2 linked regions of the Amycolatopsis sp. NBC_01480 genome follow. The protein of the gene in region 1 interacts with the protein of each later gene in a pairwise test. Links are inferred from orthologs where the notes say so. Each region holds a gene or a part of one and is shown in the gene's direction. Other genes may lie near its edges.

Region 1 (3,166 bases):
CCGGGCTGCGGCAGCGCGGGCGGCTGCGCGCCGGGCTGCGGCAGTGCGGGGGGTTGCGCGCCAGGCTGTGTCACGGCCGGAAGCTGCGGCCCGCTCTCGGCCGGATTCTGTTGCGGCGCAGGCGTTTGCGCGGCCGGGCCGGGCGCTGAGCCCGGCGGCTGCGACACCGGCGGGGTGCCGTCGGCAGGGGTGGGACCCGGGTCGGGGTCGCCGGTCCGCTCGCTGTGATCACGCTGCTCCGCCACGTCACCATGATGCCCGCTCGGGTGTGAATTCTCCGAACCCGGGCGTCTTGTCGCTGGTCAGGAGGGGGTGGCGGGAAGAGTCGGGAAAGCGTGTCGTATGCTTGTCCACGGTTCTACCGAAGACCGCTGGTTTTCCGAGCGCCCCATGGCGTGAAGAACGAAGGTCCTGCCACGAAACGTGCAGGCGGCCCGCGCAGGAGGAACGAGGCTCGCCCGCGACCCCGGTCGTGTGCCATCAAACGCCCCGCGCCTGTTGCGCAGGGGCGTTTTGTCGTTTCGATGGGGCTCTCGTGCCAGTGGAAACACTAGCCAAGAGAGGAGGCGACCATGGCGAAGCCCGACAAGGTGGCGGCCGTCGCCGAGATCGCGGAGAGCTTCCGCAGCAGCTCGGCCACCGTCGTTACCCAGTACACCGGCCTCTCCGTGTCCCAGCTGTCCCAGCTGCGCCGCGCTCTCGGCACCAGTGCCAAGTACCGGGTCGCGAAGAACACCCTCGTCGAGCGTGCCGCCAAGGACGCCGGCGTCGAGGGGCTCGAGGACCTGTTCGTGGGCGCGACCGCGATCGCCTTCATCGAGGGTGAGCCGGTCAACGCCGCGAAGGCCCTTCGCGACTTCGCGAAGGAAAACAACGCGCTTGTCATCAAGGGCGGCTACATGGACGGCAAGCCGCTGTCCGTGGACGAGATCACCAAGATCGCCGATCTCGACAGCCGTGAGGTCCTGCTCTCCAAGGCAGCGGGCGCGTTCAAGGCGAAGCTTTCCCAGGCCGCTGCGCTGTTCCAGGCGCCGGCGTCCCAGGTCGCCCGCCTGGCTGCCGCGCTGGAGGAGAAGCAGCGCAACGCCACCGGTACCGAAGCAGCCGAAGCACCCGCCGAGAGCTGAACACCCCCCACCCCGAACGTTCCCGTTCGTTTTTTTGAGAGGAAGCCATCATGGCGAAGCTGAGCACCGCCGAGCTGATCGACGCCTTCAAGGAGCTCACCCTTCTTGAGCTGTCCGAGTTCGTGAAGGAGTTCGAGGACACCTTCGACGTCACCGCCGCCGCGCCGGCCGCCGTCGTGGCCGCCGCCCCGGGTGGCGCCGCCCCGGCCGCCGCCGAGGAGCAGGACGAGTTCGACGTCGTCCTCGAGGGCGCCGGCGACAAGAAGATCCAGGTCATCAAGGTCGTCCGCGAGGTCGTCTCGGGCCTGGGCCTGAAGGAGGCCAAGGAGCTGGTCGAGGCCGCTCCCAAGGCCCTCCTGGAGAAGGTCGACAAGGAGGCCGCCGAGGCCGCCAAGGAGAAGCTCGAGGCCGCGGGCGCCAAGATCTCCATCAAGTGATCACGGGCGCGTGAGCGCCTGCTGCACCACCTCGTGAAGGGGCGGGCATCCCGAGTGGATGCCCGCCCCTTCCGTTTGCCCGCGATGCGTAACAGCTCGTTGGGCGCTCTCGGCCCGCCCGGGGTCGAGCGGCGGTTGAAGACCTCCGCCGAAGAAGGCCAGAACGAGCTCCACCTGCAGCGCATCCTCGTCGAGGTGCTGGCTCAGCAGGTCGCCACGCGCCGTTACCTCCTCGGGCTGACGGTCATCGCCGTGCTCGGCGTGGTCGCGTCCGTGATCTGCGGGATCGTCATCGCAGTGCAGACGGTGGAGGCCAACCACGTCACGTCCAGTAGCGAGCCGATCTGTTCCGCTTACTCCTGTTAGTCCGAACGAGTGCGAATCGTTGCCCCGCCTGGCTCTGCATCCCGGAGTGACGTGCACTACCGTGCTGCCAGCGGTCACCCGATCTCTGCTCTACCGGGTGAGGTGCCCACAGGCCTGGCCAGGAAAGAAAACTGGTGAGTAACCTATGCGCATTCAGCTCGTTGCACCTGGTTGACGCGGGGATCGCGGCGCGCATTCGGCGCGGGCTCCGCTGCCGGCCGGTGGCGCGGGGCGGCGGTGCGCGACGACGCGGAACAGCTCCTGGAGGTGCGATGGGTGCCGAGGTGGTCATCGAAGGTCTCACGAAGTCCTTCGGCAGGCAGACCATCTGGCGGGACGTGACGCTGACCCTGCCGCCCGGCGAGGTGTCCGCGATGCTCGGCCCGTCGGGAACCGGCAAGTCCGTGTTCCTGAAGTCGATGATCGGCCTGCTCAAGCCCGACCGCGGGCGCTGCGTGATCAACGGCGTCGACATCGTCACGTGCTCCGAGCGCAAGCTGTACGAAGTCCGGAAGCTGTTCGGGGTCCTGTTCCAGGACGGCGCGCTGTTCGGCTCGATGAACCTGTACGACAACGTCGCCTTCCCGCTGCGCGAGCACACCAAGAAGTCCGAGACCGAGATCCGCCGCATCGTCAACGAGAAGCTGGAGATGACCGGTCTGGCCGGCGCGGACAAGAAGCTGCCCGGCGAGATCTCCGGCGGTATGCGCAAGCGCGCCGGCCTCGCGCGGGCACTGGTGCTCGACCCGCAGATCATCCTCGTCGACGAGCCGGACTCCGGCCTCGACCCGGTGCGCACCGCGTACATCTCGCAGCTGCTGATCGACCTGAACACCCAGATCGACGCGACGATCCTGATCGTCTCCCACAACATCAACCTGGCCCGCACCGTGCCGGACAACCTGGGCATGCTGTTCCGCAAGGAACTGGTCATGTTCGGCCCGCGCGAGGTGCTGCTGACCAGTGACGAGCCCGTGGTCGAGCAGTTCCTCAACGGCCGCAAGCGCGGCCCCATCGGCATGTCCGAGGAGAAGGACACCGCCACGATGGCGCGCGAGGAGGCCGAGGCCGCGGCCGGGCACTCCGACGGCTCGCCGGACGAGGACATCCGCGGCGTCGTCCCGCAGATGCAGCCCAGCCCCGGCCTGCCGGAGCGCGCGGGCGCCCGCCGCCGGATGGACCGCGTGATGCGGATCCTGCACACCCTCCCGCCCGCCGCGCAGGAAGGGATCATCG
Region 2 (4,391 bases), 2.9 Mb from region 1 along the record:
CCCGGTCGGCCTCGACGCCCTCGAAGGCGTTCAGGCCGTCGGTGGACGGCACGGGATGCCACAGCGGAGCCGCTTTCGGCGACCAGGGCGCGGCGTTGGCCGGAGACCCGAGTGCGACCGGCACGGCGACCGCGGCGACGGCCATCGTGCGGAGCGCGGTCCGGCGGGGGAACGCGCGGGAGAACGGGGAATCAGACATTTCGGTGTGTCCTTCCTGGCTGCGGTGCTCAGGGGGTACACATCGGCCGGCGGGTGGCACCGGCCTCGAACGGCCGGAACATCCGATGTCTTGCGCTACGACGGTAGGGGCGAGCGGCGGACCGTGTCAACGCGCCGGCCCGCTGACCGAGACCCGGCCGCGGGCCGGAAAGCGCGCCAGGAAGCCATTCTGAACAAGACGCCGGAGCGCTACCCAGGGCAGCGCCGGGTAACTTTGGGTGACAACCAGCGTGGTGTGAAGACAGCCGTCCGCGAGTCACTAACGTAGGGGTCCGCAGTGCCGGCGCCGCGAGTTCAGGGAGTAGTCAACCGTGTCCGATTCGTTCGTCCACCTGCATGTGCACACCGAATACTCCATGCTGGACGGCGCGGCCAAGGTCAAGCCCCTGCTCGCCGAGGCCGAGCGGCTGGAGATGCCGGCGATCGCGATGACCGACCACGGCACGATGTCCGCGGCGGCCGAGTTCTACCGGGTCGCGAAGAAGAGCCCGGTCAAGCCGATCATCGGGGTCGAGGCCTACCTGGCGCCGGAGAGCCGGTTCCACAAGAAGCCGGTGTTCTGGGGCCAGCGCAACCAGCGCGGGTCGGACGAGTTCGGTGAGGGCGGCGACGTCTCCGGTGCCGGCTCGTACACGCACATGACGATGTGGGCGCGCAATTCCCAGGGCTTGCGGAACCTGCTCCGGATGTCCTCGCTGGCGTCGTTCGAGGGCTACTACCGCAAGCCCCGGATGGACCGTGACCTGCTGGTCGAGCACCACGAGGGCATCATGGCCACCACCGGCTGCCCGTCCGGCGAGGTGCAGACGCGGCTGCGGCTGGGCCAGCGCGAGCAGGCGATCCAGGCCGCCTCGGACTACAAGGACCTGTTCGGCGCCGACAACTTCTTCCTCGAGCTGATGGACCACGGCCTGCCGATCGAGCGGTCGGTGCGCGACGGCCTGCTCGAGATCGGCCGGCTGCTGGATCTGAAGCCGGTGGCGACCAACGACTCGCACTACGTCACCCAGGACCAGGCCGAGGCGCACTCGGCGCTGCTGTGCGTGCAGGCGGGCAAGACCCTCAACGACCCCACCCGGTTCAAGTTCGACGGCGACGGCTACTACCTCAAGTCGGCCGAGGCGATGCGGGAGTACTGGGACAAGGAGGTCCCGGGCGCGGCGCAGAACACGCTGATGATCGCCGAGCGGGTCGAGTCCTACGCCGAGGTGTTCGACTTCAAAGATCGGATGCCCCGCTTCCCGGTGCCCGAGGGCAAGACCGAGGACGACCTGCTGCGCGACGAGGTGGAGAAGTTCGTCCCGAGCCGGTTCCCGGGCGGCCTGACCCAGGAGTACCAGGACCGGATCGACCGCGAGCTGGGCATCATGGCGAAGATGGGCTTCTCGGCCTACTTCCTCGTGGTCGGCGACCTGGTGCGGTGGGCGAAGAACGAGAAGATCCGGGTCGGCCCCGGCCGTGGCTCGGCCACCGGCTCGCTGGTCGCGTTCATCCTGCACATCACCGACCTGGACCCGATCGAGCACAGCCTGCTGTTCGAACGGTTCCTCAACCCCGAGCGCGTCAGCCCGCCCGACATCGACCTCGACTTCGACGACCGCCGCCGCGGCGAGGTCCTGCAGTACACGATCGAAAAGTGGGGCGCGGAGAACGTCGCCCAGGTGATCACCTTCGGCACGATCAAGACCAAGGCCGCGATCAAGGACTCGGCGCGGGTGCACTTCGGGCAGCCCGGCTTCTCCATCGCCGACCGGATCACCAAGGCCCTGCCCCCGCCCATCGCGGCGCAGGACATCCCGCTCTCGGGCATCTTCGACCCGCAGCACGAGCGGTACAAGGAAGCCACCGAAGTCCGCACGCTGACCGACACCGACCCCGAGGTCTCCCAGATCATGGGCACCGCGCGGGGCCTGGAAGGGCTGATCCGCAACGCCGGCGTGCACGCCTGCGCGGTCATCCTCTCGTCCGAGCCGCTGCTCGACGTGATCCCGCTGTGGCGGCGCGACGACGGCTCCACCATCACCGGCTTCGACTACCCCTCGTGTGAAGACATGGGGCTGCTGAAGATGGACTTCCTGGGCCTGTCGACCCTGACCATCATCGAGGACACCGTCCGCGCGGTGAAGGAGAACCACGGCCGGGACATCGACCTGGCCACCCTCGAGCTCGACGACAAGAAGACCTACGAGCTGCTGGCCCGCGGCGACACCCTCGGGGTGTTCCAGCTGGACGGCGCGGCCATGCGAAGCCTGCTGCGCGCGATGGCGCCCACGCACTTCGGTGACATCGCCGCGGTCCTCGCGCTGTACCGGCCAGGCCCGATGGCCGCGAACGCGCACACCGACTACGCCGAGCGCTCGAACGGACGGCAGCGGATCACCCCGATCCACCCCGAGCTGAAGGACGCGCTCGAGCCGATCCTCGGCGAGACCTACCACCTGCTGGTCTACCAAGAGCAGGTGATGGCGATCGCGCAGCAGCTCGCCGGCTACAGCCTCGGCGGCGCCGACCTGCTGCGCCGCGCGATGGGCAAGAAGAAGAAAGAGATCATCGAGAAGGAGTTCGAGCAGTTCCGCGCCGGCATGCTCGGCAAGGGCTTCTCCGAGCAGGCCTGCCAGACGCTCTGGGACGTCATGCTCCCGTTCGCCGGGTACGCGTTCAACAAGTCCCACACCGCCGGCTACGGGTTGGTGTCGTACTGGACCGCGTACCTCAAGGCCAACTACCCGGCCGAGTTCATGGCGGCCCAGCTGACCTCCAACGGTGACAACAAGGACAAGTCCGCGATCTACCTCGCGGAGTGCCGCCGGATGGGCATCAAGGTGCTCCCGCCGTGCGTCAACCAGTCGAACCTGCAGTTCCGCGCGATCGGCTCGGACATCCGCTTCGGCCTCGGCGCGGTCCGCAACGTCGGCGCGAACGTGGTCGACTCCATCGTCAAGACCCGCAAGGCCAAGGGCGAGTACACCTCGTTCAGCGACTTCCTGGACAAGTCGGAACTGGTGGCCTGCAACAAGCGGGTGCTGGAATCGCTGATCAAGGCCGGCGGCTTCGACTCCTTCGACACCACCCGGCTCTCGATGGTCAAGGTGCACGAGGACGCGGTCGAAGCGGTGGTGCCGCTCAAGCGCCAGGAAGCCATGGGGCAGTTCGACTTGTTCGGCTTCGGCGGCGAGGACGAGGGCGACGCGGAAGTCGCCGCCTCGTCGTCGCCGCTGGCCCACCTGAAGTTCGAGGACGAGGAGTACCCGCGCAAGCAGCTGCTCGCCTACGAGCGGGACATGCTCGGCCTGTACGTCTCGGCCCACCCGCTGGACGGCGCCGAGCGGATCCTGCGCCAGCACGCGCCGAAGCCGATCGCGCAGCTGATCGACGACGCGCCCAAGGAAGGCGAGGTCGTGCTGTCCGGCATGATCTCGGTGGTCGACCGCCGGGTGAACAAGAAGGGCGAGCCCTGGGCGATCGTCGCGGTCGAAGACCTCGACGCGTCCATGGAGGTGCTGTTCTTCGCCAAGTCCTACTCGATGTGGCAGGCCGAGCTGGTCCAGGACTCCGCCGTCGCGATCAAGGGCCGGGTGAACTGGCGCGACGACAAGATGTCGGTCTTCGGCGGCAACGTCATCACCCTGGACATCAGCGACGCCGAGCTGAACCCGTCCGACGGCCCGCCCCCGTTTGTCATCCGCGCGGACGCGGTCAAGCTCGACCGCGACGTCGTCGCCGAGCTGCGCGGCACCCTCACCGCCCACCGCGGTGACACGCCCGTCCACCTTGTCCTGGCGGGCAGCCGGGAAACCGTCTTCGTGCTGGACAACTACTCGGTGAACGCGACGGCCTCGCTGGCCGGCGAGCTGAAGGGGATCCGCGGCATCTCGATCGGCGCTTGAGCCGGTTACGAAGGGCTCCCCAGCCGTTTGACCAAGCGGAAACCGGCGTCGGCGAAGCCGGCGCGGGCGTAAAAACGCACCGCGCCGGCGTTGCGGTGATGGATGCCGGCGGCCAGGTACCGGATGCCCTGGCCGGTGGCCCATTGCTGCGCCGCGGCCAGTAGCGCCGCGCCCGCTCCGCCGCCGCGGGCGTCGCCCAGGACGACCGTGTGGATCTCCGCGGACGGCAACGGGCGCAGGATCTGGTGCTCCGGCGGGCTCGGGTGGCGCAGTACCTCGACCATG

Evidence for each region.
Region 2: the proteins of rplL (region 1) and dnaE interact in binary tests that used the Escherichia coli proteins (3 or more experiments, as listed by UniProt). The link is inferred for Amycolatopsis sp. NBC_01480 from one-to-one orthologs.

The regions. Positions count from the first base shown.
Region 1 is NZ_CP109442.1:3,936,170-3,939,335, forward strand. The notes cover bases 10-2,870. They hold rplL (50S ribosomal protein L7/L12), read left to right. Parts: upstream 10-1,177; coding sequence 1,178-1,564; downstream 1,565-2,870. Other genes in these bases: OG371_RS18890 (hypothetical protein), read right to left, coding at 10-14; rplJ (50S ribosomal protein L10), read left to right, coding at 573-1,127; OG371_RS18905 (hypothetical protein), read left to right, coding at 1,649-1,930; OG371_RS18910 (ABC transporter ATP-binding protein), read left to right, coding at 2,203-2,870. In the rest of the region: more of OG371_RS18890, read right to left, coding at 1-9; more of OG371_RS18910, read left to right, coding at 2,871-3,166. UniProt on the Escherichia coli protein: The binding site for several of the GTPase factors involved in protein synthesis (IF-2, EF-Tu, EF-G and RF3). Is thus essential for accurate translation.
Region 2 is NZ_CP109442.1:1,025,063-1,029,453, forward strand. The notes cover bases 221-4,306. They hold dnaE (DNA polymerase III subunit alpha), read left to right. Parts: upstream 221-575; coding sequence 576-4,106; downstream 4,107-4,306. Other genes in these bases: OG371_RS04810 (GNAT family N-acetyltransferase), read right to left, coding at 4,112-4,306. Also shown: OG371_RS04800 (hypothetical protein), read right to left, coding at 1-199; more of OG371_RS04810, read right to left, coding at 4,307-4,391. UniProt on the Escherichia coli protein: DNA polymerase III is a complex, multichain enzyme responsible for most of the replicative synthesis in bacteria. This DNA polymerase also exhibits 3' to 5' exonuclease activity. The alpha chain is the DNA polymerase catalytic subunit.